4 regions of the Faecalibacterium sp. PGM34 genome follow, and region 1 is predicted to be linked to each of the others. Evidence: predicted binding sites of a transcription regulator. Region 1 holds the regulator's gene; each other region holds the start of a gene.

What was found. Region 1 encodes Rex, which represses fermentation and respiration genes when NADH is low (regulators of the CRP and FNR family bind a similar motif). Its sites were predicted from a motif close to ATTGTTAANNNNTTAACAAT; they were not measured.
Region 2: a site for Rex is predicted at 5,051-5,070, ahead of coaD (pantetheine-phosphate adenylyltransferase). Genes of this name have one in related genera too.
Region 3: a site for Rex is predicted at 3,558-3,577, ahead of gap (type I glyceraldehyde-3-phosphate dehydrogenase). Genes of this name have one in related genera too.
Region 4: a site for Rex is predicted at 2,109-2,128, ahead of fucO (lactaldehyde reductase). Genes of this name have one in related genera too.

What each region holds. Positions count from the first base shown of each region.
Region 1 covers NZ_CM136898.1:125,000-132,365, forward strand. The annotation lists gene ACXPUX_RS00590 (carbohydrate ABC transporter permease) at 1-533, opposite strand, end outside; gene ACXPUX_RS00595 (carbohydrate ABC transporter permease) at 550-1,479, opposite strand; gene ACXPUX_RS00600 (ABC transporter substrate-binding protein) at 1,667-3,058, opposite strand; gene ACXPUX_RS00605 (thymidine kinase) at 3,824-4,429, opposite strand; gene ACXPUX_RS00610 (redox-sensing transcriptional repressor Rex) at 4,434-5,075, opposite strand; gene ACXPUX_RS00615 (ClpP family protease) at 5,330-6,013, shown strand; gene ACXPUX_RS00620 (FtsK/SpoIIIE family DNA translocase) at 6,108-7,366, shown strand, end outside.
Region 2 covers NZ_CM136898.1:1,930,603-1,937,968, reverse strand. The annotation lists gene ACXPUX_RS09070 (acyl-CoA dehydrogenase) at 1-1,152, opposite strand, end outside; gene ACXPUX_RS09065 (3-hydroxyacyl-CoA dehydrogenase family protein) at 1,259-2,131, opposite strand; gene ACXPUX_RS09060 (enoyl-CoA hydratase-related protein) at 2,171-2,956, opposite strand; gene ACXPUX_RS09055 (acetyl-CoA C-acetyltransferase) at 3,077-4,294, opposite strand; gene coaD (pantetheine-phosphate adenylyltransferase) at 4,376-4,876, opposite strand; gene ACXPUX_RS09045 (butyryl-CoA:acetate CoA-transferase) at 5,379-6,725, shown strand; gene ACXPUX_RS09040 (AI-2E family transporter) at 6,774-7,366, shown strand, end outside.
Region 3 covers NZ_CM136898.1:2,467,604-2,474,969, forward strand. The annotation lists gene ACXPUX_RS11940 (hypothetical protein) at 1-14, opposite strand, end outside; gene ACXPUX_RS11945 (hypothetical protein) at 214-399, opposite strand; gene ACXPUX_RS11950 (hypothetical protein) at 765-1,661, opposite strand; gene ACXPUX_RS11955 (Sjogren's syndrome/scleroderma autoantigen 1 family protein) at 1,862-2,011, opposite strand; gene gap (type I glyceraldehyde-3-phosphate dehydrogenase) at 2,439-3,470, opposite strand; gene ACXPUX_RS11965 (hypothetical protein) at 3,670-4,455, opposite strand; gene ACXPUX_RS11970 (citrate synthase) at 4,455-5,825, opposite strand; gene ACXPUX_RS11975 (SpoIID/LytB domain-containing protein) at 6,058-7,071, shown strand; gene ACXPUX_RS11980 (cysteine peptidase family C39 domain-containing protein) at 7,332-7,366, opposite strand, start outside.
Region 4 covers NZ_CM136898.1:2,532,171-2,539,536, reverse strand. The annotation lists gene ACXPUX_RS12250 (hypothetical protein) at 1-665, shown strand, start outside; gene ACXPUX_RS12245 (sugar phosphate isomerase/epimerase family protein) at 766-1,614, opposite strand; tRNA gene ACXPUX_RS12240 (tRNA-Thr) at 1,889-1,963, opposite strand; gene fucO (lactaldehyde reductase) at 2,198-3,346, shown strand; gene ACXPUX_RS12230 (putative ABC transporter permease) at 3,527-4,834, shown strand; gene ACXPUX_RS12225 (calcium/sodium antiporter) at 5,077-6,036, shown strand; gene ACXPUX_RS12220 (alpha/beta hydrolase) at 6,489-7,366, opposite strand, start outside.

The sequences.
Region 1 (7,366 bases):
GCAGCCTCGTCCAGATCACGCGGGACGTTGCGCATGAACTGCACCAGCTGATACACGAAGTAGGTCTCGGTAGCAAATGCGCAGTGTACCCAGATGGCCAGATAGAAGGGGCTGTCCACCCAGCCGAACTTGTTGTACAGCAGGTACTGCGGCACGTTCAGCACGACCTGCGGCAGGAACAGGGTGGCCAGCATGATGTTGAACAGCAGCTTGCGGCCGGGGAAGTCGAAACGGCCAAAGCCGTAAGCGGCAATACAGGCAGACACCACAGTGCAGATCACCTTGGGGATGACGTAGCTGTAAGTGTTGAGCATAGCCTGCAGGATGTTGATGGAGCCGCCGAAGTTGTTCAGGGCGTTGCGGTAGCCATCCAGCGTAGGCTTTTTGATCCACAGGCTGATGCCTGCAAAGATCTCGCTGTTATCCTTGAAGGTAGCGCTGATCATCCACAGCAGAGGATAGATCATGATGACACCAACCAGGATCAGCACGAAGTACTTAAAGAAGGTTGCGATCTTATTCGATGCTTTCATTCCCATATTGGTCACCTTACCTTTCATCCGAGTAGTAGACCCACTTCTTCTGGCTGGTGAACGCAATGATCGTCAGGATGCAGACGATGATGAACATGATCCATGCCAGAGCAGAAGCCATGCCCATGTCGTAGGACTTGAATGCGTAGTTGTAAACCAGCAGGGAGATCAGGGTAGTGGAACCACGGGGACCACCGTTGGTGATGATGTAGGGGCCGTTGAACTCCTGGAAAGCCTGGCAGATCTGAGTGACCAGGTTGTAGAAGATGATGGGGGTGATCATCGGAACGGTGATGGAGAAGAACTGACGCCACTTACCGGCACCGTCGATGGTAGCCGCCTCGTACAGGTCTGCGGGCACGCCCTTCAGTGCAGCAAGGAACAGCACCATGGCGGAACCGAACTGCCATATACGCAAAAAGCAGATGATCCACAGTGCGTAGTTGGGGTCACTCAGCCACTCGGGGCCCTGCACCGCACCAAAGGTGACAGCGCGCACCACGGTGTTCAGCAGACCGTCCACGCTGAACACAGCCTTCCACAGCACGGCGATCGCCACAGAGCCGCCCAGAATGGAGGGAATGTAGTACACGGTGCGGAACAGGTTGACGCAGGCGATCTTGAAGTTCAGGATGTAGGCGATGAACAGTGCGAAGATCAGCTTCAGGGGCACGGTGATAAAGGCGTACTTGAAGGTGATGATCAGCGCCTTGGTGATCTTTCTGGTATGGAATGCGGTAATGTAGTTGGCCAGACCAACAAAGCTGGTGCCGTCCTTGAAGAAGTTCATATCGGTGAAGCTGTAATACAGCGACTGACCGAAGGGGAACGCCTTAAAGACGAGAAAGCCGATGATCCAGGGGATCAGATAAAACAGACCCTGATACTTATCGACCCATTTCTGGAACGGAGTTCGTGCGCCTGCGGGCGCATTACTTTTTTTCATCCGAAGTCCTCCTTTTACAGGATTTGAAGCAGACAGTGCAGCAGGTCACAGACCGGCAACAATTCATTCAAGGTTTGATAATCTTTCTCCGATAAAACAAGGGCATCTGTCGTACGGGCGGCAGATACCCTTATTGTGTTTCAGATGCGGAATATCCGGTTCTGACCGCTGTCAGAGAGGGGTAAGCTTAGCCGATGGTGTAGCCGACAGACTCCATGCCGTCCAGCAGGATCTCAACAGCCTCTTCGGGGGTCTGATCGCCGTAGTCGATGTTATCGAACACTTCCTGATAGATGCCGGTGCCGGAAGCCTTCAGGTCGTTGTGCTCGAACAGAGGATCCAGCTTGTTGGTGGTGAAGGCCATGACCTTGGCGTTAGCCTCAGCAACCAGGCTCTTGACAGCGCCGGCGTCCTGCGCGAACTTCAGGCCAGCCTTGGAGGCGGGGATGCCGCACTCGGAGCCCATGATGGAAGCGCCCTTCTCCTCGTTCAGCAGGAAGTTGATCAGGGTAGCAGCCTCGGCAACGTTCTTGCAGGTCTTGGTGATAGCCAGACCCATGGACACCTTGGAGAAGCCGCCGTTGTTGTCGCCGAACTTGATCTCCTCGCCGACGGTGAAGCCGTCCTTGTTGCTGTCGTCCAGAGCGGAGGAGTACTTGCTTGCAGCGGAATCCCACTCGAAGATGCCTGCGATCTTACCGGTGATCCACTCGTTGGACTGGTGGGTAGCGGTATCGGAGTTTGCAGAGTAGTAGGTCTTGAGGTTCATCATGACGTGGTTGTCCACCAGGCTCTTGATGAAGGCCAGACCCTCAGCGATCTCCTCCTCGGTGTAGTTCAGGGTGGAGGTGACGGGATCTGCCCAGTCCTTGCCGTACTTGGACTCGAGGTAGAACACCATCAGGATCATACGGTCGTATGCGCCCAGGTGCATGGGGTAGTAATCGTTGCCCAGCTTCTCCTGGAAGGCCTTACCGGCAGCCATCAGATCGTCCAGAGACTTGGGAACTTCGGTGATGCCAGCCTTATTAAAGGTGGTCATGTTCCAGTAGAAGATACGGCCGGTCATGGAAACGGGCACGCACTGCTGGCTGTTGGCCACATAGCAGGCGTCCATAGCAGCGGCATCCCACTGGGTCAGGTCGATGAACTTGGAGGTGGTGTTCAGGTCCACGAACTTGCTGCCGTCAGCAGAGTAGTTGTACAGCCAGTTCCAGTTCACCTGGCAGACATCCTGAGCGTTGCCTGCGATGAAGGCAGCAGCCATCTTCTCTTCCCAGCCGGACCATGCGGCAAAGGTGGGCTCCACGGTGATGTTGGAGTGCTCAGCCTGGAAAGCCTCCAGAGCGCTCTGGTAAGCAGCGTGACGGCTGTCGCCGCCCCACCAGCTGATGCTCAGGTTGACGGGGCCGTCAGACAGAGCCAAGCTCTCGTCTGCGGAAGCAGCGGGAGCCTGAGAAGCAGCGGAAGAAGCGGTGGAAGAAGCAGCGGGCTTGCTGCCGCAGGCAGCCAGCAGACCTGCAGCACCGACAGCGCCGGTAGCCATCAGGAAGTTACGACGAGAAATTGCCTTGCTCATTTTTGTTCTCCTCCTAATAGAAAACATCTTCATGCAGGGGGTCTGCACATGCCCCCTTGTATACAATTATGATAACAAAAGCCACAAGAAAAAGAAAGATGCAATTTACAGTGATACAGGATAAAAACATACAAATATTGCCCTTGTTTTCAGAACAGATTCGACGTCCTTGCCGAAATGAATAAACTTGCGCTGAAAAACTGTGCAGCTTGTATACTTCAATGACTTGCATAAAAATCTGGGATGCAACAGGGGCATAACGGCAAAAATTTCAATAATTCCTGTTACATTTACCGTTCCGCCTGTAATTTTTTGTGCTCTGCCGTCCCCCGCTACTCTCTTCTTCTCCCATTCCCTCTCCCCTCCGTCGAGTAACTGCCCAGTCTGAACTGATATATCAATAGTGCAAAAAACGTGCGAATTCCGCCCGGTTGATATATCAGTCCCTCTAAATGCAACAAATTGATATATCAGTCTGTATACAGCCTATGGGGGGTACCCCTTCCGTCTGCTCCCCGCATTCGCAGCCACCTTCCCCCGGCGGGTGAAGGCTTCAGCGGGGGCGGTACAGTTTCCGACTGAAGTGGAAAGCTGCTTGCCCGGAAGTCAACCCTCTCCGTCATCGCTGCGCGATGCCACCTCCCCCGAAAGGGGGAGGTTTTGCTCTACCTACCGGCGTAAGCCGTGACTGAGAGGGTGCAATCCACGCAAAAAAGCCGCTGCACCCGGCGCGGTGCAGCGGCTTGTATATAATATAAAAGTATCTCAGTTTTCCTTTGCAGCGTAGAACGCCCGCCGCGCTTTGAAGTAGCACTGGGGGCACATGCTGACGTACTGCACATCGTTTTCAAGGTCGATGGCTACCTGCTCGCCCTCAAAGACGAACTGCCCGTTCACCTTGCGGCAGTTGCAGATGGCCTTGCGCCCGCAGGTGCAGATGGTTTTCATCTCCTCGATGGTGTGCGCCAGCTCCAGCAGACGGGTAGAGCCCGGGAAGCCCTTGAGGGAAAAATCTGCCCGCAGACCGTAGCAGATCACCGGGATATTCAGATCTACCGTGACCATGAACAGCTGCTCGGCCTGCTCCGGGGTGAAGAACTGGCTCTCGTCGCACAGCACACAGGCCAGTGGGCCAGAAGCATCGTTTGCCGCCTTCACAGCTGCAAACACGTCCAGCTCCGGCGGGATCAGCAGGTCTGCCTTGCGGCGCACGCCCAGACGGCTCACCAGTTCCCCGCCGCCCTTGGTATCCACCTGCGGCTTTAAAATGAGCACCTTCATGCCCTGCTCTTCGTAGTTGTGTGCCACCTGCATCAGCGCCGTGCTCTTGCCGCTGTTCATGGCACCGTAGCGGAAATACAATTTTGCCATGCCGTCACTCCTGATTGCGCAGACGGTAGCCCAAGCTCATCAGGCTGTCGCCCAGATGGACGTTTTCCACCACCACATCGGGGTAAGGCACCGACAGGTCATAGTGGGAGAAGTTCCAGAAGCCCTCGATGCCCAGATCCACCAGCCGTCCGCTGACCTGCTGTGCACCATCGCGGGGCACACAGAGCACCGCCACCTTGGGCTTGTTTTCCTCGCAGAATGCCTCCAGCTCGTCAATGTGCCGGATGCGGATGCCGCTGATTTCCTTGCCCACTTCGTTTTCAGCCACATCAAAAGCGGCGATCAGCTTGTAACCGTTGGCGTCGGTAGTGATAAAGCGGCTCACCGCCTTGCCCAGACGGCCGCAGCCGATCAGGATGGTGGGCAGACGGTCGCCGTTGCCGAACAGCAGGCTTTCCAGAATGGAAAGCAGGTTCTCCACCGAGTAGCCGATGCCCTGCCGACCGTTCACGTCGCCGATGCAGTTGAAGTCCTGCCGCACCTGCGAGGCGGTGGTGCCCATCTGGGAAGCCAGCTCCCGGGAGGAGATGCTGGTAATGCCGTCGTCCTGCAAGGAGCGCAGATACCGGTAATATTTGGGGAGACGCTTGATCACAGGGATCGATGCTTTTTGGGGGGTGTTCATAGGAAAATTCTCCTTTCTGCCCAACGCGCTGCAGCTTCTGCCGCCATGCAAGGGACTTCTTTGCGCGCAGAGAGATGTTCCATTTTATCCTGTAATATTATTTAAAGTATACAGCATGAAAGGCGAATGTCAAATACCCATTTATAAAAAAATAAAAAATTCACAAAGTTTCTTGTTTCTTTTCTCCTGTATACTTTCCCGTTTGCCGGGGGATACTGACCCCACAAAGACCCCGCTACGGAAGGAGAACGCGCATGGATACGGCAAAAGACACCCCCGCAGAGCAGCACCGGATGGAAAAAGAGGATATCGAAGATCTGGGCACGGTCACCCTGAGCCGTGGCGGTCATGTCATCCACTGCCTGACCGTCATCGGCCAGATCGAAGGGCATACCGAAGCGCCGCAGGGGCAAAAGACCACCAAGTACGAGCACGTCATCCCGCAGCTGGTGGCGGTGCAGGAGGACCCCCGCATCGAGGGACTGCTGGTGCTGCTGAACACGGTGGGCGGCGATGTGGAGACCGGCCTTGCACTGGCAGAACTGATCGCCAGCATCTCCAAACCCAGCGCCACGCTGGTGCTGGGCGGCGGGCACTCCATCGGCATCCCGCTGGCGGTCAGTGCGCGGCACAGCTTTATTGTCCCCACCGCCACCATGACAGTGCATCCGGTGCGGCACTCCGGGCTGATCTTAGGCGTCCCGCAGACCATGCACTGCTTTGAGCAGATGCAGCAGCGCATCACCGGTTTTGTAGCCGCCCACAGCGGCATGCCGGAAAAGCGCTACACCCAGCTGATGCTCCATACCGGGGAGCTGGTCATGGACATGGGCACAGTGCTGGACGGACGCCGCGCCGTAAAGGAAAAGCTGATCGACGAGCTGGGCGGTCTTTCGGACGCGCTGGCATGGCTGTACAGGGAGATCGAGCGGGAATAATAAAAACAACATTATGGTTTGCCATTTTTGCCCTTGCGTGGTACAATAGTAGAATCAATTATTGTGTCTATGGGAAGTTGGGGAACAGAGTAGAATGGCAACGAAAAAACGAAAATCAACGAAACGGCGTACTGCTGCCCGCCGTAAAAAGGCAGAACAGCGGCTCCCGGCAGGGCTTGGCACCCTGTTCGGCGGTCTGCTGCTGATGGTGCTGGCCTTTGTGCAGGGCGATTCCGCATGGCGGGTGCTCCATGATGTGCTGTTCGGGCTGTTCGGCTGCGGCAGCTTTGTGCTGGGTGCAGCCGTGTGTTGTCTGGCCGTTTTGTACACCCGGGGCGAGGAGCTGCTGTCCCGCATCCTCAAGCTGGTGCTGGGGCTTATCTTTGTCTGCGGCACGGTCATCGTGTTTTCCGATATCCAGCCGCAGGGGCTGTCGGCGCTGCAAATGCTTTCCGCCTGCTATGCCAACGGTGTCAGCGCATGGCTGTCCGGCGGCGCAATGGGCTTTGTGCTGGGCGGCGTGCTGCTTTTGCTGTGCGGACGCCCGGCGGCAAACCTCATTATGATCGTGCTTTTGCTGTGCGGCAGCCTGTACATTTTTGACATCACCCCCGCCGAGGTCTGGGTCTGGCTGTGCGCTGTCACCGGCGGCCTCCGCGCCCGCAGCTCTGCCTTTGCAGAGCAGAGCGCCGCCCGCCGCGCCGAGCGCGCCGCCATCCGGCAGGCAGAGCGAGAGATCGATGAGGAATACGACGAGGCCGAGGACGAGCCGCTGGACGAGGAGGACGAGCCTGCCGGGCTGCATCTGGGTGTACCGGACTGGATGTCCGGCGTGCTGCGCTGGGGACACAAGGTAACGCAGGAGATGGAAGCAGACGCGGTGGACACCGAAGCCGCTCCCGCCGCCCCTGCTCAGCCGGAGCCCGCCGCGCCGCCCATCACCCCGGTGCGGGTCAGCGTTGCGCGTCCCCGCGCCGCCTTTGACGTAGACCTCGGCCCCGACCACACCGCCCTTTCCGAGGGCGGCAGCGAGCCCATTGAGCCGCTGATTGTCGGGCCGGGCGGCACCTTCGGGCAGGACCCGCTGCGCCCCGCTCCCAAGCCCACGCCGCCGCCCATCGTGGCAGACCCGGTGGTCACCGCTGCGTCAGATTTCTTTGCCAAGGACACCCCGCAGCCGGAAGAGCCCGCCCCCGCTTTTGATGCTCCCATCGTCCAGCCGGCAGCGCCGGTGGTACAGCCGCAGATGCCGCCGCAGCCGGAAGCTGCGCCCATCCAGCCCGCCGTGCCCCGGGTGAGCGCCGAGAACGCCGTGGCGTTCCGCTCTGCGCCGGATGAGGACGGCTGGATCAG
Region 2 (7,366 bases), 1.3 Mb from region 1:
GGAAATGACCATCATCTGCACTTCGCTGGTGCCCTCGTAGATCTCGGTGATCTTGGCATCACGCATCATGCGCTCGATGGGGTAGTCACGGGTGTAGCCGTAGCCACCGAACAGCTGCAGGCAGCGGCGGGTCACATCGCTTGCGGTGCGGGCTGCGATCAGCTTAGCCTGTGCAGCCTCGACGCTGTAACGAACCTTTGCGCCATCCATAGCCTGCTGCTTCTTCAGAGCGGCAGCATAAACCAGATACTTCGCAGCCTCAACACGAGCCTTCATCTCAGCCAGCTCAAACTGGGTGTTCTGGAAAGCAGCGATGGCACGACCGAACTGCTTGCGCTCCTTGACGTAAGCAATGGTCTCCTCCAGAGCGCCCTCGGCGATGCCCAGAGCCTGAGAAGCAATGCCGATACGGCCGCCATCCAGCGTAGCCATAGCCAGCTGGAAGCCCTTGCCGCGCACGCCCAGCATACGATCCTTCGGGATGCGGCAATCCTCAAAGATCAGCTCGCAGGTAGAAGAACCGCGGATACCCATCTTGTCCTCTGCCTTACCAACAGAGAAGCCCGGGTCGGTGCGCTCCACGATGAAAGCGGAGCACAGCTTGGTGGGACGGCCGCGCTTATCCAGCACGTTATCGGTAACGGCGATGACGATGAACACATCGGCAAAGCCTGCGTTGGTGATGAAGATCTTGGAGCCGTTCAGCACCCAGCAGTCATCCTCTTCCTTGGCAATGGTCTGCTGACCCTGTGCATCGGTACCTGCGCCCGGCTCGGTCAGGCCGAAAGCGCCCAGCCACTCGCCGCTGCACAGCTTGGGCAGGTACTTAGCCTTCTGCTCGGGGGTGCCGTTCTCGTAAATAGGAGCAGCGCACAGGCTGGTGTGAGCAGAGACGATGACACCGGTGGTGCCACAGACCTTGCTCAGCTCCTCCACGGCCATGACGTAGGACAGCACATCGCCGCCTGCACCGCCGACCTCAGTCGGGAAATAGATGCCCATCATGCCCAGCTTGCCCATCTTTTCGACGGTCTCCTTGGGGAAGTATTCCTCTGCGTCAACCTTCTTTGCCAGAGGCTTGACTTCGTTCTCAGCAAACTCGCGGTACATTTTCTGCACCATCTGCTGCTGCTTGGACAGAGTAAAATCCATCGCTATATCCTCCTAACAGGTCTTTTTTCATTTACCGGAATAGCCCGGTGCAAACAAATTCCTCCCGGCCGCTTTCCCCGCAGCCGGGAGAAATGTTTATCAGAACTTACAGCTGGTCAACAGGGGTCTTGGTGCGGTCTGCGTTGTAAACGTAGAAGCCCTTACCGGTCTTGCAGCCCAGATTGCCGCCGCGCACCATCTTGCGAATCAGCGGGCAGGCACGGTACTTGCTGTCGCCGGTCTCGTTGTACAGCACGTCCATGATGGCCAGGCAGATGTCCAGACCAATGAAGTCGCCCAGTTCCAGGGGTCCCATGGGGTGGTTAGCACCCAGCTTCATGGCGGTGTCGATGCCGGCGATATCGGAAACACCCTCCATCTTGATGAAGGCAGCCTCGTTGATCATGGGGATCAGGATGCGGTTGACCACAAAGCCGGCAGCCTCGTTGACCTGAACAGGGCTCTTGCCGATGGCAACGGAGATCTCCTTGATCTTCTCAACGGTCTCGGCGGGGGTGTTGCAGCCGGCGATGACCTCGATCAGCTTCATGCGGTCTGCGGGGTTGAAGAAGTGCATACCGATCAGGGGACGGGTCAGACCCTTGCCGATCTCGGTGATGGACAGAGAAGAAGTGTTGGAAGCGAAGATGCACTCGGGCTTGCAGATCTTATCCAGCTCGCCGAAGGTGGTCTGCTTGACCTTCATATCCTCGAAAGCAGCCTCAACGACCAGATCGCAGTCTGCGCACAGATCTTCCTTCAGGCCCGGGGTGATGGCGGCGACGATCGCGTCAGCCTTTTCCTGAGTCATCTTTCCCTTTGCAACCAGCTTCTCGTAGCCCTTCTTGATCTTTGCCAGACCATTCTCGGCCCACTCCTGCTTGATGTCGCACAGAGCAACGGTGTTGCCCTCAACCTGTGCAAATGCCTTTGCGATGCCCTGACCCATAGTGCCAGCGCCGATAACACCGATCTTCATAGGAAATCTCTCCTTTAATATCAAAAATTATGTAATGGATTAGTTGTTGGTGAACACTGCCTTGGGCTTCGGCTTCTCACGGGACAGGAAGCAAGCCATGCCCTCCTGCTGATCGTGGGTCTCGAAGCAATCGCCGAACAGCTTCTCCTCGACCTCAACAGCCTTCTCGATGGGCAGGCTGATGCCGTCGTTCATTGCCTTCTTACAGTTTCGCACAGCAATGGGAGCGTTCTTTGCGATCTTGCCTGCCAGCTTCAGGACGTTCTCCATCAGCTCAGCCTGCGGATACACGGCGTTGACCAGACCGATGCGGTAAGCCTCGTCAGCCTTGATGTTCAACGCAGAGTAGACCAGCTGCTTTGCCATGCCCATACCGACCAGACGAGCCAGACGCTGGGTGCCGCCGAAGCCCGGGGTGATGCCCAGACCCACTTCCGGCTGGCCGAACACAGCGTTGTCAGAGCAGATGCGGATGTCGCAGCTCATTGCCAGCTCGTTGCCGCCGCCCAGTGCAAAGCCGTTCACGGCTGCAATGACGGGGATGGGGAAGCTCTCGATCATCAGGAACACATCATTGCCCAGCTTGCCGAAGGCCTCGCCCTCTGCCTTGGTCATGGTGCTCATGGAACCGATATCAGCGCCTGCCACGAAGCTCTTGTCGCCTTCGCCGGTCAGAACGATGCAGCGGACAGTCTCCTGATCCACAGCCTCAAATGCAGCCTTCAGGTCAGCCAGAACCTCGGGGTTCAGGGCATTCAGTGCCTTGGGACGGTCGATGGTGATGATCTCAACTGCGCCCTGCACCTCGGTTTTTACAAATGCCATTGTGAAAACCTCCTATTCAAATCTTATCAGTTATCATAAACAGCCCCCGGGCCAGAGCAGGCTCTCCGGTTCCTCCCCTGCCCGGGTCTGTCATTCAGTCAGGATCTCCAGTAATGGAGCTTAGTCCATCTCAACGATGGTAGCGCAGCCCATGCCGCCGCCGATGCACAGGGTAGCCAGGCCCTTGTGAGCACCACGGTGCTTCATAGCATACAGCAGGGTGACCAGGATACGAGCACCGGAAGCGCCGACCGGATGGCCCAGAGCGATGGCGCCGCCGTTGACATTCAGCTTATCCTTATCGAAGCCCAGAGCCTCGCCGACAGCGATGGACTGTGCTGCAAAGGCCTCGTTTGCCTCGACCAGATCCATATCAGCAACGCTCATGCCGGTCTTAGCCATGACCTTCTTGGTAGCAGCGATGGGGCCCAGACCCATGACCTCGGGCTCAACACCTGCCAGAGCACCTGCGACCCAGGTAGCCAGAGGCTTCACGCCCAGCTCCTTGGCCTTCTCCTCGCTCATGATGACCAGAGCAGCAGCGCCGTCGTTGATGGCAGAGGAGTTTCCAGCGGTCACGATGCCGTCCTTGGTGAAAGCGGGCTTCAGCTTTGCCAGCACTTCGGGAGCGCTCAGACGGGGGCCTTCATCGGTATCAAACACGGTGTCACCCTTCTTGCCCTTGATCACAACGGGAACGATCTCGTCCTTGAAAGCGCCGTCCTTGATGGCCTTGTCAGCCTTCAGCTGGCTGTTGTATGCGAACTCGTCCAGCATCTCACGGGTGATGGGGCTGTAGCCGTACTTCTTCTGATAGGTCTCGTTGGTGCAGACGTTCTCAGCGGTCATGCCCATGTGCTTGTTGAAGCCGCAGGCATCCCACAGGGCATCGTTGACCATGGTATCCACGATCTCGCTCTTGCCCATAGGAGCGCCCATGCGGTAGCCGTAACGAGCCTTCTGCAGTGCGAAGGGAGCCATGTCCATGTTCTCCATGCCGCCTGCGACCACGATGTCAGCATCGCCTGCCTCGATCATCTGAGCAGCCATGTTCACGCAGTTCAAACCGGAGCCGCAGACCACGTTGACGGTAACAGCGGGGGTCTCGATGGGCAGGCCAGCCTTCAGGGCAGCCTGACGAGCGACGTTCTGGCCCAGACCAGCCTGAATGACGCAGCCCATGTAAACATGATCGACCTGCTCGGGCTTGACGTTTGCACGGTCCAGAGCCTCCTTGATGACGATGGAGCCCAGCTCAGCAGCGGGAACGTTGGCCAGAGTGCCACCGAACTTGCCGATAGCGGTGCGGCATGCAGATGCGATAACGATCTTTTTCATGTGAATAGCCTCCTGAATTGTGTATGTGTGTTACTTATCGGTTACCCATTTATCAAAACGCCCTGCGGCATTTTTGCGGTATCAGGTCTCTTCCCTCTCCCGGAGTTGGGCGTATTTTTCGTTGACGGCTTTTTCCACATTGGGTGTAACGAACTTGCTGATGTCACTGCCGTAATACGCTGCTTCCTTTACAATGGTGGAGGAAAGATAACTCCATTTGATGCTGGTGGCCAGAAACATGGTCTCGATGCCGGGCATCAGTGCGTGGTTGGTTTGCGCAAGCTGGATCTCGTTTTCAAAGTCCGTTACCGCCCGCAGCCCGCGCACCATGACGGATGCGTGGCGCTTTTTTGCGAACTCCACGGTCAGGCCGTCGAAGCCTTCCACAGTCACGTTGGGGATGTTCTTGCAGCATTCCTGCAGCATAGCCACCCGCTCCTCCACTGTGAACAGCGGATGCTTGGCGCTGTTGATCAGCACCGCCACAATGAGGTGGTCGTTGATCTTTGCTGCGCGCTTGATGATATCAAGATGTCCCTTGGTGACCGGATCGAACGACCCGGGATAAACTGCTGTTGCCATCGGTCAGTGTCCTCCTTGTGCGCTGTAATTACTAAGCGCGATGTGGTTCTGCCATGATAGCACTTTCCAGCTTTGGGTGCAACCTGTAACTGCTGCGGTGCGTTTTATCGTTAAATTTTAAACGAATCATCCCGCACTGCTCCGCAGTTGCTTCCCACGCTATTAGTAAAGCACATCGTCAAAATTTTATCAAGACTTTTTCTCAAATTTTTTGTTTTTTACGTACCAAACAATCCCCACATAAAGCTCCAAAAACTGTTCATTATGCCATACCGGCTGTTTTTTAGCCAAAACTATTGATTCTGCACTTTGTTAATGTTATAACTAAGTTGAGCTGTTCTGCGCAGGGCACAGCACACACTGCTGCCTTGTTTATAAGGTTACCACACAGATGTGGCAAAACGGTGTGCATTCCGCAAAACAGGCGTAAAACAGCTGCATAATTTGTCCGCACAGAATTGTTTACAATTCTTTTATGTATTTTAAGAGAGGATGGTTTATAATGGATTGCAAGGAACTGTACGCACAGAAGCTTATGACTGCTGCGCAGGCTGCCGCTCTGGTCAAAAGCGGCGACTGGGTGGACTACGGCTGGGCTGTGAACACCCCTGTGGCCGTGGATGCCGAGCTGGCAAAGCGTCTGCCGGAGCTGGAAGGGGTCAACTTCCGGGGCGGCATCCTGATGTGGGTGCCGGAGATCTTCCAGATCGACGACCCTGCTGCCCACATGACCTGGAACAGCTGGCACATGGGCGGCATTGAGCGCAAGGCCATTGCGCAGGGCTTCTCCTTCTACTCCCCCATCCGCTACTCCGAGCTGCCCCGCTACTACCGCGAGAGCAGCGACCCCGTGGATGTGGCAGTATTTCAGGTGACCCCTATGGACGAGCACGGCTACTTCAACTTCGGCCTCAGCGCTTCGCATCTGGGTGCCGTGTGCGAAAAGGCCAAGAAGATCATCGTGGAGGTCAACGCCAATATGCCGCGTTGCCTTGGCGGCATGGAGAACTGCGTACACGTTTCTCAGGTAAGCGGCATTGTGGAGGGCGCAAATCCCCCCATCGGCCAGATGGCAGCTGCCGGTGCCGCTACTGAGGTTGACCTGAAGGTAGCCAACCTCATCGTGCCGCAGATCCCCAATGGTGCCTGCCTGCAGCTGGGCATCGGCGGTATGCCCAACGCCATCGGCGGGCTGATCGCACAGAGCGACCTGAAGGATCTGGGCGTGCACACCGAGATGTATGTGGATGCCTTTGTGGATATTGCCAAGGCCGGCAAGATCAACGGCAGCCGCAAGCAGTTGGACAAGGGTCGTCAGGTCTATGCCTTCGGTGCCGGCACTCAGAAGATGTACGATTACCTGAACGATAACCCGGAGTGTATGTCTGCCCCGGTGGACTACACCAACGACATCCGCAGCATTTCCGCACTGGACAACTTTATTTCCATCAACAATGCCGTGGATATCGACCTGTTTGGTCAGGTGAACGCCGAGAGCGCCGGTGTGAAGCACATTTCCGGCGCAGGCGGTCAGCTGGACTTCGTGCTGGGCGCATACCTTTCCAAGGGCGGCAAGAGCTTTATCTGCCTGTCCTCCACCTTCTTTAATAAAAAGACCGGCCAGCTGGAAAGCCGCATCCGTCCCACGCTGGAGAATGGCAGCATTATTACCGACACCCGCGCCAACGTGCACTACCTGTGCACCGAATATGGCTGCGTGAACCTGAAGGGCCTGACCTCCTGGGAAAAGGCTGAGGCTCTGATCAGCGTGGCACACCCGGACTTCCGTGAAGAGCTGATCCGCGAGGCTGAAAAGCTGCACATCTGGCGCAGAAGCAACAAAATTTAATAAGCGCTGCGGGTATTCCCGCTGCCCGCAGCAGGAATGGAGTTTGTCATGATGGACAAAAAGCCGCACATCAAACCGTATCTCTATGGGATGCTCGCAGGGTTTGGTGCCATTGCACTGAGCATCATCTTCTTTTTCCTCATTTACCGCTTTGACGGCTTTGGCTCGGCTATCTCTACCCTGACCGGCATCCTGATGCCCTTTATCTACGGTGCTGTCATTGCCTATCTGCTCAAGCCTGTGTGCAATAGCATCGAAAACTTTCTGCGCCGGTTTATCCCGGAAAAGATGAACGGTCTGATCAATGCGCTGTCCGTGGCGCTTACCATCCTGTTCGGGCTTTTGCTGGTGTATGCGCTGGTCATGATGATCGTACCGCAGCTCATTACCAGCGTGACTACCCTGTATTACACCGCGCAGGCCAACATTACAAAGTTCATGAACTGGGCAAACCATCTGGAGTTTATTGAGAATAACGAGCAGATCATGGAGCTGCTCAACTCGGCCTACGCCGCCCTGAATACCAATCTGGACACATGGAACACATGGCTCAAGAACACCCTGCTGCCCTCCATGCAGAACATTGTGAGCGGCGCAGCCATCGGTGTGCTGAACGTGGTGACGGTGGCCAAGAACCTGAT
Region 3 (7,366 bases), 740 kb from region 1:
CGGATATACACCATTTCATCCTGATGCCGTTCCGCGGCTTGTGCTGTATAGGTATATCAATACTCCTTTACTTTTATCTGCTGAAATCAGCTCTGCATCATTTTCACAAATGCAATGATTATTAAGACCAGCTCAAAAACAGACACCTTCAGAAAAACCTTGCAAGAAACCGGAACCGATCGTTTTGCACGAGAAAAACAAGCCGACAACTTTTTACTTTTCCACTTTTCTTATTTTTCCGCTTTCAAGCAATTCCTCTGTGCTCATATAGAGTGGCTTTCCATCCTCACCGTATAAGCGCTTCCCGTATTCATCCATTTTAGGGAAATTATACTGAAAGCTGCCATTATCGCCCGTCTTGTCCTGCCACGGCTGATATGCAATGCCGCTCTGATCCACTTCCAGTCCATCTTCGACCACTTCGTATGTAGACAGGGTTCGCTTATCTTCTACATGGCATCCATTTCATTTGAATATTGCGGCACCAAAATAGAGTAGTCTGGCACAGACACAATTTCAATTGCTTTTGCCCCAACAATTTCGCCACTTGCAATTCTTTTGAAGCGAATCAATTCTGTTTTGTCCATAGTTTTCCATTAAATCAATCATTGAAAATCACAGAAAAAATCGGATACCAAAAATGTGAATGCAGTTTTATGGAAACCACATTCACATTTCAAATCAAGCAAATTATTTCTGTTCGGAAAAGCCGCCTTCAAGTCCCTTATCTTATAATGCTATTGCGCTATTATAAGATAAGCGCTTTAAACGGTAGCATATTGACTGTCGCTCAAATCGTCCATCTGCTCATACGGAGAATAAATTCCCTTTAGGGCACGATCCTTCTGAGCAAAGTGTTTCACAGCCTCATCTGCCTGCGCGTTGAAAGCATCCAGCTCATGCTTTAGAGCGCCATAAGCAGCCTTATATTCCGCAGACTTCTTGTTATGCAGATAAATGATTGCACCCGCTCCGGCAGCGCACAAAATTCCAACAATGAAGCTCCTAGAGTTTCCCACAAACTGAAGTGCCGCCAAGATCAGCGCCACAATTGCCGCAATTTTCAAAGCATTCATTTCAGGTTTCTTCAACGCTTTAATCGCAGCAGTCTTTTCTCTCAAGAACTGAACTCTCTTGGGGTCAAGAGGCACCTCGGTGTAAAAACTACGCTTTCCAGTCGAAGAAATATAGAGAGAATACTCCTTGTCTGCATAAACGTATACAATATGATAAATGCCCAGAAAAATGCGCACGATCTCATCTTTCTGTACACTTGAACTGCCAATCGTGAGGTCTCTTACACGCTTGCCCGCCAACTGATCATACGCCTTTTGCTTTAAGCGATTCTCAATTTCAGGACGAACCAATTGATTAAATGCCGATGCCTGAGGTATATTGTAATCAAACGTGTTAAAATCAGCCGGATATTCCAGCTCTTCAATATCAACCAAGCTGTCAGGCGAGCAATTCATATACAGCTTTTTTACAACATCCGCAAATTGCTTGTTGCCACTGGCAACAAGCGTTTCAGAAGACGACACGCTACCGCTCATTTGTGTCCATTCCACATAGCGTTCTTTTTCCACACGAACCTTGTCGCCCAGATCAATTGCAGTCTTATGCTCACGAATATTACCCGCATCATAAGTGTAATTTCCCATGGCATTTAAGTGTAATTTCCCATGGCATCGCAATAAAACAAATATGCAGGCACACACACATGCTCTTCTTTTACATTCTCTACGCGTTCCAGCAAATCCAACGGCATGCAGGGCGAGTTTGTTAAAACTTTAACGATTCGTTCGTGAAGTGCCCCAACATCTGCGACAAGAGGCATACCACTGTTAATGTTTTCTTTTGCCTAAATTTCCGCATTTTTTACCAGACCCTCAATTACGCATTCCGTCCGGCAGGAAGGGCAAATAACTTTTCCCTTCGATCCCTTAGGTATAACAAGTGGCGCTCCGCAGTTATTGCAGTGAAAACTTTTTACCGTCGATTCTGACATCATTGCTTGATTCCTCCGTGATTAAATTTTTCACAGCCTTATAATGTCGTTATATTTCTGTCTTTTAATAATGTCAATATTAGTCATAACGGATATTACCTTATCATTCTGTGCGTAGCAACCTATTTTTTGCAATTTATCGAACGTATCAGCTTTTCCTTCGTTTCGTCAGACAAATCGCTTAGTCCAAATCGATAAAAGATCCCGTGAAAATAGGTAAAAGGTGGCTGCATCTGATCTTACAACCGCCCCGTATCGTAAGCTTTCCATCACATAAAAACACCCTTCCTCTCACGGAAACCCGCAAAAGGAAGGGTGTCGAACTCAATATCCTGTTGTCGTGCCGATCACAGCATATTCGTACCGGCAAAGCCGGTATCATCCGTTATTCGGCATAGCACCTCAAGTACTTTTGAGCGTAGAGCTGTGATTAGCAGTTCTCAGCGAAGTACTTAATGGTACGGACCATCTGAGAGGTGTAGGAGTTCTCGTTGTCGTACCAAGACACGACCTGAACCTGATAGGTGTCGTCGTCGATCTTAGCGACCATGGTCTGGGTAGCGTCGAACAGAGAGCCGTAACGCATGCCGATAACGTCGGAAGAAACGATCTGATCCTCGTTGTAGCCGAAGGACTCAGAAGAAGCAGCCTTCATGGCAGCGTTGATAGCTTCCTTGGTGACATCCTTGCCCTTGACAACGGCAACCAGCAGGGTGGTAGAGCCGGTGGGAACGGGCACACGCTGAGCAGAGCCGATCAGCTTGCCGTTCAGCTCGGGGATGACCAGACCGATAGCCTTAGCAGCACCGGTGGAGTTGGGAACGATGTTCTGTGCGCCAGCACGAGCACGGCGCAGATCGCCCTTGCGCTGAGGACCGTCCAGGATCATCTGGTCGCCGGTGTAAGCATGAACGGTGGTCATGATACCGGAAACGATGGGGAAGGTCTTGTTCAGGGCGTTAGCCATGGGAGCCAGGCAGTTGGTGGTGCAGGAAGCAGCGGAGATGACCTGATCCTCAGCGGTCAGGGTCTTCTCGTTGACGGAGTAGACGATGGTCTTCAGGTCGTTGCCTGCGGGGGCAGAGATAACAACCTTCTTTGCGCCAGCCTGGATGTGAGCCATGCTCTTCTCCTTGCTGGTGTAGAAGCCGGTGCACTCCAGAACGACGTCAACGTTCAGCTCGCCCCAGGGAGCATCCTTTGCGTCCTTAACAGCGTAGATCTTGATCTCCTTGCCGTCAACAATGATGGAATCCTCGGTGGACTCGACAGTGTGCTTGCCCTCGCCGATCTTGCCGCAGAAAGAGCCCTGAGCAGTATCGTACTTCAGCAGGTGAGCCAGCATCTTGGGGCTGGTCAGGTCGTTGATTGCAACGACCTCGTAACCCTCAGCATCAAACATCTGACGGAAAGCCAGACGGCCAATACGACCGAAACCATTGATAGCAACTCTAACAGCCATTGTAATAGTACCTCCTAATTATTTTACCCATAATCGGATAAATCACGGTATCTTTATTGTAGACCAAAACTGGCAAACTTTCAAGTATCTGCTAAAAAATTAACAACACAATTTTATCTTTTTTTGCTTTTGTACGATTTTATGCACCCTGCCACAAAGCTTTTGTTCAATTGCACCAAGGGTGCACTGCCGTTTTTTGTCAGTTATTTCCAGCTTTTCCCTTCCCGGTACAGGCAGCCCCCATGCCGCCGATGCAGCAAAGCGCAAGACCGGAAAGCAGCTCCGGCAGCGCTGCCGCCATACCGCCGCTAAGACCCGCTGCCAACAGCAGGAGCACCCGGGGCAGCTCCCAGCACAGGCACAGACAAAAGGCTGCAAGCGCCGCTGCGTGCAGGGTGCGCCCGTTTTCCGGCCGGGGCAGATATAGAGTGCGCGCCAGCGCCGCCAGAAACAGCAGCGCCGCCATCTCCTGCCAGACCGCTGCCGTAGGCTGTACCCGGTGCCAGCTGGAGCTGTTCTCCATAAAGCGCATCAGCACGTTCCAGTAGAACAGTGCACTGCCCGCTATGGCCAGCGGCAGACCGCCGCCGGGCGTTTTCCAGCCGTCCCGGCGCAGCCAGCTGCGACCGAGATTGCTCAGCCACACGGCACAGGCTACCTCCAGCAGAATGCGCACAAAGGTGCTTACCGTACCGGCTGCAAGCACGAACTGTGCTGCACCGGCAGCCAGCATACACACCGCCCCGGCAAAGGCCAGTACGCCTGCCGCCGGGCGGCGGCTGCGCAGCGGCGTCTCAGGCAGCGGGCGGCTGCGTCCGGCCAGCACTGCGGCCAGCACCACAGCGCCCAAGGCAAGATACCGCCACCACACCGCACCTGCGGTGCACAGACCGGTGGCGGCGTCCGTAGCAAAGGCAAGGTCTGCGCCGCGGCCAATGCCAAGCAGCACGCAGAGTAGGACAACAACGAACTCTAACGATTCCATTAACGTTCCTCGATGGGCTTATATTTCTGGCGCACGCCCAGATACTTGTAGGCCGGGCGGATGATACGGTTGGCAAAGATCACCTCTTCCACCCGGTGTGCGCACCAGCCCGGCACACGGGCGATGGCGAACAGCGGGGTGTACAGATCCTCCGAGATGCCCAGCATATTGTAGATCAGGCCGCTGAACAGGTCCACGTTGGCACACACCGGCTTGGAGCTGCCCTTTTCCTCGGCAAAGATGCCGGGTGCCAGCCGCTCGATGCTGCACAGCATGTTGTACTCTTCCTCAAAGCCCTTTTCGTAGGCCAGATGCTTTGCGCGCTGCTTCAGGATGACCTCACGGGGGTCGCTGATGGTGTAAACCGCATGACCCATGCCGTAGATCAGGCCGGAGCCGTCGCCCGCCTGCTTGCGCAGGATGCGGCGAAGATACTCGCGCACCTCATCGTCATCCTCCGGGTTCTCAACATGCTTGAGGATATCCTGCAGCTGGCGGTTGACCATCAGGTTCGCGCCGCCGTGCTTGGGGCCCTTCAGGGCACCGATGGCCGCAGAGATAGCCGAGTAGGTGTCCGTGCCGGAGGAGGACAGCACACGGGTGGTAAAGGTGGAACAGTTGCCGCCGCCGTGGTCTGCGTGCACCAGCAGGCACATATCCAGCAGCTTTGCCTCCTCGTGGGTGAACTTCTGATCCGGGCGGTAGGTGCTGAGGATGTGCTCTGCCGTGCTCTGGCCGGGCTTGGGCAGGTGGAAGAACATGCTCTGCTTGTCGTAGTAGCGGCGCTTCATCTGGTAAGCGTTCACCATCATGGTGGGCATACTGGCGATCAGGTTGATGCTCTGGTTCAGGATGTTCTCAAGGCTCAGATCCTCGGCTCGGTCATCGTAGGAGTACAGGCCCAGCACACAGCGCTGCATCTTGTTCATGATATTGGGCGAGGGGGCATTCATGGTGTCCATGAAGCCGTCCGGCAGGGCGCGGGACTCTGCCAGGATCTCGCAGAAATCGTCCAGCTGCTCCCGGGTGGGCAGGCTGCCGAACAACAGCAGCCAGATCACTTCCTCAAACACGAAGCGGTCGTTGCGGTAAGCCTCGTCCACGATCTCGTTGATGTTGACGCCCCGGTAGATCAGCTTGCCGGGGGTGGGGATCACATGACCCTCCTGATCCTTTTTGTAGCCCACAACGTCACAGACGTTGGTCAGACCAGCCAGCACGCCGGTGCCATCCGGGTTGCGCAGACCGCGCTTGACCCCCAGCCGCTCGCTGGTCTCCGGGTCAATGTAGTTGTTTGCGATGTACTCCTCGCACAGGGTACGCATGGTCGTTGAGTCCAGCGTTGCCACTTCTGCGTGTGCAAAGTTCATAGGAGTGCTCCTTTCCGTCTCTTACTTTTTATACTTTCCGATCCCATCCATCCTACGCTCTGATGGACATACTTTTATAATATCGCTTTTGTGCAGTAAATTCAAGCGCTAAGTGTACACTTCTCACCGCAAAGCGCAAAAATGCCGGTTTTCCTCTGCGCATTTCCCGCCGGTTTGCACGCCGCCGGGCGTATGATGTTCCCAAAGCTTGCGTTCCGGGAGGAGGTCTCGTATGAAACGTTCCTTTTTGCTGCTGTGCGCCGTTCTGCTGGTGCTGGGCTGCGCACTGCCGTGTGCTGCCTACCGCCTTGCCCGCACGACCCTTGCGCAGGGTGCTGCTCCGTCCGCAGCAGAAGCGGCCTCTGCTGCCTCGGAGGAAAGCAGCAGTCAGTCCCCCTCCCCTGCTGACACGACTGATACCGTCTGCTTTACGGATCAGTGCACCGGGCAGGCGGTAGAATTGCCGCTGCGGGAGTACCTGATCGGGGCAGTTGCTGCCGAGATGCCGGTCAGCTGGCCGGACGAAGCGCTGAAGGCGCAGGCGGTGGCGGCGCATAGCTATGCCCTCTACCGCCGGGATCACAGCACCGAGGAAAACGGCGCATGGTTCACCGCAGACCCCGCCCGGCGGCAAGGCTGCCTGACCGATGCAGTGCTGCACAGCTACTGGGGCACTGCCTACGCAGCCAACTACGCCCGGCTTTCCGCGCTGATAGACGCAGTACAGACGCAGGTGCTGTATTATGGCGATGCCCCCGCCGGGACAAGCTACTTTGCCATGTCCAATGGCCGCACCGAAGCCAGCGAGAAGGTGTGGGGCACTGCCCTGCCCTATCTTGTACCGGTGGACAGCAGCACCGACACCGCCGCCGACAACTACGAATACACCCTGAGCCTTTCCGCCGCCCAATTACAGCAGCTGCTGGCGGAGCGGCTGGGCATTGCCGCCGACCTCTCTCAACAGGCGCAGTGGTTTGGCACGCCGGTGCTCACCCCCTCCGGCTATGTAGACAGCCTGCCGGTATGCGGACAAATGGTGCAGGGCACCGCCCTGCGCAAGGCGCTGGGGCTGCGCAGCGCCTGCTTTACGGTGGTCTGGCAGAGCGGAACCTTTTCCTTTACCACAAAAGGTTATGGACACGGCGTAGGTATGAGCCAGTGGGGCGCAAAGGCACTGGCCGAGCAGGGCGCAGACTACCGTGCCATTCTGGCGCACTATTACCCCGGCACGGAGCTGCGGGGGTAACAGCGGCAGAACAAAGACGATTTTGAATGGTCTCCGCGCTGCTCTGACCATATTCAGCGTAAGAAATATTTTAATTTTGTGGTTCAGAACCGCCTGCGGGCGGTTCTGAACCACTTTTTCACGGAAAGGGGTCGTAACGAGAAGCGGCATCTGCAGCAGTAACTTTCTGATTTTATGGAGTTCAAAAGCAGATGTTGCTGTAATGCAAACAGGGCCGCTGCACATTGCCTTGTGCAGCGGCTCCAGATTATATCTTTTTATCAGCCGAACAGCTGTGCGAACCAGCTTACGGTGG
Region 4 (7,366 bases), 680 kb from region 1:
TGAAGGAAGCCAAGGCCAGCGACTTTGACCCGGAACTGGTGGTCAATCTGGACGAGCGGGATGACACGAACTTTGGTGTGGTAAAGGCCGATGTCGCAGTGCTGGACAATGACACGGTGGCACCCGATGAAAACGTCATCACGCAGGACGCCGACAGCTATGTGTATACCGTTGAAAACCCCACCGAGGAGTTCCGGGACCTGCAGGCAGGCGATACCTTTGTTTACCACAGCCCGGAAGGACTGCTGGTGGCCCGTGTGCAGGACATTCAGGAGGAAGGCGGCAAACTTGTCATTACTGGTGACGAGGAACTGGACATCCGGGATGTGTTCGACCTGTTGAAGATCGACAGCGATCAGGACAGCAGCGAATTCCACTATGTGGAGGGCAGTGCAGAGAGCGGCGCGGATGGCAGTGTGACCAGCAACGTGACCGTGCAGGAGTCTGCGATGGTGGATTTCTCGCCCGAGGCGCTGGAGTATACCGGTGAAGGAGCCGATGCCATCCATGCGGCTGCGGACGATGCAGAGGCGGACAACGGCTTTGTGGATGATCTGACGGAAGAAATCGGCAACATATTTGAGACCAAAAAGGACAACAAATCAAAGGGAAATGTCTTTGCGGGTCCTGATGGACAAGGAGTACAAGAAGAAGTATACGGATGATCTGGAATACTCCGTTATGCTGCATGTTGATTCCAGCGTTGCAGTGAATACCATAAAATCACAGACTGCTGCGGACAGCAGGGTGCGGTTTCATTTACTGTCAGCACTCGTCGTACTGTTTTTGCAGATATTGCAGGCACTGGACGGCGTTTTCCGGGGTGGTGTTCTCCAAGGTGGCGAACACATAGGGCTTCTGCTCTTTGGCAAACCGCAGAATGGTGCGGTAATCGCCCATGCCGCCCTGCCCGGCACCGGTGGCAGCCAGCTGCCCGCCGGCATCCTGCCGCAAAAAGTCCTTGAAGTGGATCATGGCCACGTCCTTGCCCAGCAGTTCGATGGCCTCGGCGAACACTTCCTCCCGGCGGTCTACGTTTTCCATGTTCAAAAGGTTCACCGGATCCAGCAGAATTTGCAGATTGGGGCTGCCGATCTCGTCCAGTACAGTGCGGGCGCGGCGGGCGTCATACACGATATGCTTGACCACCGGCTCAATGGCAATGGTCACGCCGTACTGCTCGGCGCAGCGCACCACCGGCTTGAAGTTTTTGATAAAGGTGGCAAGGGCAGCATCGCTGCGGCACGCCGGGCAGAACTTGTACTCTGCGTTGGGTGCACCGGTCTCGGTGCCCACCATGCCGCAGCCCAGCAGGCTGGCAAAACGGATATGCGCGTAGTACTTTTCCTGAATGGCGTGCAGAGCATCCGCATCCGGGTGCGCCAGATTCAGGTAGTTGCCCAGTACCGCGATGTCCAGCTCGTTTTTGGCAAACAGGCGACGCAGATAGGCCGCGTAGCCGGGGGTGAGGGCAGAGGGGGTGTTGGGCACCTCCTTCAGGGATTTGCTTAGTGCCAGATGCACGCAGGAAAAGCCCTTCTGGTGCACCAGCGGCAGCACCTGCTCAATGGGCAGCTTTTCCGCGTCGTGCAGACGCAGACCGAATTGGATCATGCTTGGTTCCTCCTTTGGTTTGGGTGCTTTTTTCCATTATACACCCAAAACGCCCGCGGGGGAACACCTTAGATGTCTTTTGGCAGGTGCTGTTTGTTCCCCCGGGTGGTACCCGACGGCGCAGGTACTACAGAAGTGTGTTATGCAGAGGATGAAATGCTGATTTGTTGGCTTCTTTGTTAGATTATGCCATGATTTCAGGTGATTTTAGGCTGTTTTTGACAAAAAATAAAACGCACAGGCGAGTTCAATACATCGTCTGTGCGTTGCTTTATGGAGCTGGTGACAGGAGTTGAACCTGCAACCCACTGATTACAAATCAGTTGCGCTGCCATTGCGCCACACCAGCAAAGGTTACTAGGATAGTATAACACAGGCACGGCCATTTGGCAAGGATTGTTTTTTGCGGGGGATGATAATCCTTGAAAACAGACAAAAATAACAGAAAACAATACACAAGTATAAAAATATGCTACAATTTTAAACAATTTTACATTGCAAATTTTTTGACGATGTGCTATGCTGAAACGTAGAGAAACGCCGCCGGAAAGGCGGCTGCAAACAGATTTGGAGGATTTGTATTATGGCTGACCGCATTGTTCTGAATACCATCTCCTACCACGGCCACGGTGCTATCGAGAACATCGTTCCCGAGCTGACCGCCCGCGGCTACAAGAAGGCTTTCGTCTGCTCCGACCCCGACCTGATCAAGTTCGGCGTTACCAAAAAGGTCACCGACCTGCTGGATGCCGCAAACTTTGCCTACGCTGTTTACAGCGAGATCAAGCCCAACCCCACCATCGCCAACGTACAGGACGGCGTGGCTGCCTTCAAGGCCGCCGAGGCTGACTGCATCGTGACCATCGGCGGCGGCTCCTCCATGGATACCGCAAAGGCCATCGGCGTCATCATCAATAATCCTGAGTTTGCGGACGTCCGCTCTCTGGAAGGCGTTGCTCCCACCAAGAAGCACGCCGTGTTCACCATCGCAGTGCCCACCACCGCCGGTACTGCTGCTGAGGTCACCATCAACTACGTCATCACCGATGTGGAGAAGAAGCGCAAGTTCGTCTGCGTCGACACCAACGATATCCCCGAGATCGCTGTGGTCGACCCCGATATGATGTCCTCCATGCCTAAGGGCCTGACTGCTGCTACCGGTATGGACGCTCTGACCCACGCCATCGAGGGCTACATCACCAAGGGCCACTGCGTTATCTCCGATATGTTCCATCTGGAAGCCATCAAGCTCATCAGCCAGAGCCTGCGCGGCGCTGTGCAGAACTCCCCGGAGGGCCGCGAGGGCATGGCTCTGGGTCAGTATATTGCCGGTATGGGCTTCTCCAACGTGGGTCTGGGCATCGTGCACTCCATGGCACACGGCCTGTCTGCCCTGTATGACACCCCCCATGGTGTGGCCTGCGCTATCCTGCTGCCGGTGGGTCTGGAGTACAACAAGAGCGTTGCCGGCGAGCGCTACCGCGCCGTGGGCAAGGCGATGGGCGTTATGGGCATCGACGAGATGAACGATGTGGAAGCCGCTGATGCCACCATCGCTGCCGTCAAGCAGCTGAGCGCAGACGTGGGCATCCCCGCAAACCTGCACGGCATCCTGAAGGAAGAGGACATCCAGTTCCTCGCCGAGTCCGCTTTTGCAGACGCCTGCCGTCCCGGCAACCCCCGCGACACCAGCGTGGAGGAGATCGTGGAGCTGTACAAGAGCCAGCTGTAAGCTGTAAAAAATAAACTCCGAGAGCCGCTGCACCGTGTTTGTGCAGCGGCTTTTTTAGCGGAATGATGCGTTCGTAAAATGAAATCCCGTACCAATTGTAACATTTTCAGCCGTCCTCTTGTATAAACCGGCGCAAGCGAGTACAATCAGAGCATAAAATTTGAAGGCGAGGAAAGCGCGATGACACTGAATTTCTACACGCTGGGCGTGCTGTATCTGGTCTATTCCTTCCTTGGGTGGGTAGGGGAGACCGTGGTGGCTACCTTCCGGGGCAAGCGGTTTGCAAACCGCGGCATGGCGGCGGGGCCGTTCTGCTTTGTGTACGGCACTACGGCCATCCTGATGGCAGTGGGCTTTGCAGATATGCGCACAAAGCCGGTGGCGTTGTTTGTGGCCTGTATGCTCACGGCTACCGTGGTGGAGTGGCTCACGGCAAAGCTGCTGGAACGGCTGCACAACCGCAAATGGTGGGATTACTCCGATAAAAAGTTCAACCTGAACGGCTACGTCTGCCTGCAATACTCGGTGCTGTGGGGCGCGCTGGGCATGGTGACCGTGCTTTGGGGCAACGGGCTGCTGCTGCGGCTGTGTGCCCTTGTGCCGGGCTGGCTGCTGCATCCGCTGGTGTGGGCGGCGCTGGGCATCGCGGCGCTGGACCAGCTGGGCTCGGCGGTGCTGGTGGGGCGGTATGCAGCGCAGCACCCGGTGCTGGAACAGCTGAACCAGAAACTAGAGGCGCGCTCCGATACCCTGCGCCGCCGCATTGCCGTGTATGTGGAAAAGCGCATCCAGCGCGCCTACCCGGAGGCCGCCCGGCAGCAGCCCACAGCGGTGCAGAAGGGGCAGGCCGACTTCCTCAGCGTGGGCGACCTGCTGTGGCTGTTCGTCATTGGGGCGTTTCTGGGCGATATGGTGGAGACCGTGTTCTGCCGCCTGACCGCCGGGGTATGGATGAGCCGTTCCAGCTTGGTGTGGGGGCCTTTCAGCGTGGTGTGGGGTCTGGCGCTGGCTATGGCTACCGTGCTGCTGCGGCAGAATCAGGATAAAAGCGACCGCTATCTCTTTGCCTTCGGCACGGTGCTGGGCGGCGTATATGAATATGTGTGCAGCGCCGTCACAGAGCTATTGTTCGGTACCGTGTTCTGGGATTACAGCAAGTTCAAGTTCAATCTGGGCGGGCGCATCAACCTGCTGTACTGCTTTTTCTGGGGCATTGCGGCGGTGCTGTGGATGCGCTACGGCTACCCGCTGGTGCTGAAGCTGATAAAAAAGGTGCGCGGCCATATCCGTCCGTGGATGACGGCGGCGCTGGCGGTGTTCATGGCGGTGAATATGCTTACCAGCGCGCTGGCACTGGCGCGGTACAATGCCCGCACCAGCGGCGAAGCGCCCAACGGACAGCTGGAAGTGTTCCTTGACGCGCATTTCGACAACGCCCGCATGGAGCGCATTTACCCCAACGCCAAAAAAGTGACCAAGGCAGAGTAAAACCCATATTTCCCCTTGCGTTTTTGCCGGAAAACCGGTATAATATTCTTTGGATAAAAGGGAGTAAGGGGCGTACCTTGGTTAAAAACGGTGCGCTGTACTGTGGCGACAAACCCGGCAGAAATGCCCGATGCAGTACCGGATGCTTGAGACTTTTATCACATTTTCCCGTTCCGGGCAGGATGTGATAAAGGTCTTTTTTTGTGCCTCTGCTGCCATCATTTAAAAAAAGGAGAGATATTATGCTGATCCCTGTTCTGTTGTTTATCGTGGGTCTGCTGTGCCTGATCAAGGGCGGCGACTGGTTTGTGGACGGTGCCACCGGCATCGCCCGCCGCTTCCATGTGCCGGAGCTGCTCATCGGTGCCACGGTGGTGTCCATTGGCACCACCCTGCCGGAGGTCATGGTGTCCACCACCTCTGCCCTGACCGGTCACGGCGAGATCGCCTACGGCAACGCCATCGGCTCGGTCATTTGCAACGCTGCACTGATCGCCGCCATCACCATTGCGGTGCGCCCGGGCAAGGTTGACCCCAAGAGCCTGCGCACCCCGGTAGCCTTCTTCTTTGTGGCTGCCGCTTTCTATGCCGGTGTGGCCTACACCACCGGCTCCTTCACCCGCCCGGTGGGTCTGATCCTGCTGGCCATATTCGTGGCTTACATCGTGTGCAACGTGCTGGCTATGAAGAACGCCCCCGCCCCGGAAGAGGAGGAGCAGGCAGAGGAAGGCTCCTTTGCCAAGGAACTGGGTCTGCTCGCCATTGGCGCAGTGCTCATTGCTGTGGGCGCTGACCTGCTGGTGGACAACGGCACCCTCATCGCACAGGCACTGGGCGTGCCGGAGTCGGTCATTGCGCTGACCTTTGTGGCACTGGGCACCTCGCTGCCGGAGCTGGTCACCGCCATTACCTCGCTGGCCAAGGGTCACGGTGCGCTGTCGCTGGGCAATGTCATCGGTGCAAACGTGTTCAATCTGGTACTGGTCAGCGGCGTGTCCGTCACGCTGGCACCCTTCAGCATCCCGCAGAACTCCACCATCGCAGGCATGAACGCCTCGCTGGTGATGGATATCCCGGTCATGTTTGCCGTGATGCTGCTGCTCACCCTGCCCGCACTGATCAAGGGCAAGCTGAGCCGCCCGCAGGGCATTGCACTGCTGTGCATCTATGCCGCCTTCTGCGCCGTGCAGTTCAGCATCTGATCCGCAAGTTAATAGTTAAGGCTGCTGCACAGGGTTTTGTGCAGCAGCCTTTTTATGTGGGACGACTTGGAATGCGCTCCGCGTTCGCTTTGCGCATCATCATCGGAAAAGATATTTTTTGTTTTGGAGTTCTGAAAAACCTGCGGACTTTTCAGAACTCCTTTTTCACAGGAGGGATATAGAGGTAAAGGACAGCCGCGCGGCGGGGACGCTGCGGCACGAAAGTCAACTTTTGAAGATCGACCCGGAGCAAGAGCCTTCACCCCTTCCGGGGAAGGGAATGGCTTTTGTGGAAAAGGAGTTTCCCTGTTGACGGGGGATATTGCAAAAGGCCGCAAAACCCGGAACTTTTCTGCAGCACTATGGCTCAAAAAGTTCCGGGTTTTATACAATATATATCAGAGTATCGTTTGGCGACGGTTCTGCATTTATTTATGCGAACTGCACACAGTTTACTTCCACAGGAAGTTTTCAGCGGCGTTTGCAAAGACCAGCTGCCAGCACTCCCAGTCGTGGGCTGCGGGTACCTGCAGGTAGCTGTAATCCAGACCCAGCTCGCTCAGGTTCTCACCGAAGGTCTTGACGGGTGCCAGACCAAAGTCCCAGTTACCTGCAGCCAGCATGATCTTAGGCTTCACGGTCAGAGAGGACAGATGGTTGCGCACGCTCTGGCTGGTGATGCCCTCGACACCGCCGAAAGCGCCATCCACATTTGCATAACTCCAGATGCCGTAATAGCCAAACAGCTCGGTGTGGTGCATCAGCATATTGCTGGTGGTAGAGCCGCCCATGGACAGGCCCGCATATGCACGGCCCTCGGCGGTGGTGCTGACGTTGTAGTGGCTCTCAACGTAGGGCATGATGTAATCGATCTGGTCGGTCTCGATCTCGGAATACTTCCAGTTGGCGCCGGAGTGACCTGCGCCCTGACCGTACTGCTGATTGTTCATGGTAACAACAATAAACGGCTCGGTCTTGCCTTCTGCGATCAGGTTATCCAGAATGTTGGCCACAGCGCCCTCATTCATCCAGCGCAGCTCATCGCCATAGATATCGCCGGAAGTACCATGGGACAGGTACAGCACCTTATAAGGCTCGGCGCGGTTTGCATCGTAGCCAGCCGGCAGGTACACTGCCAGACCATGCTCGGTGGCGTCTGCACCCGTGTAAGATACGGTCTGCACTGTACCACGCTTGTTTGCATCGGCCTGCGGCAGTTCCACAGAGCGGTCTGCCCAGGTGCTGGTGCCCTGCTTGTCGGCATCATACGGGACATAGACCATGCTGGACAGGCTGCGGATGCCGGTAGCTTCGTTGATCATCGTCGGAT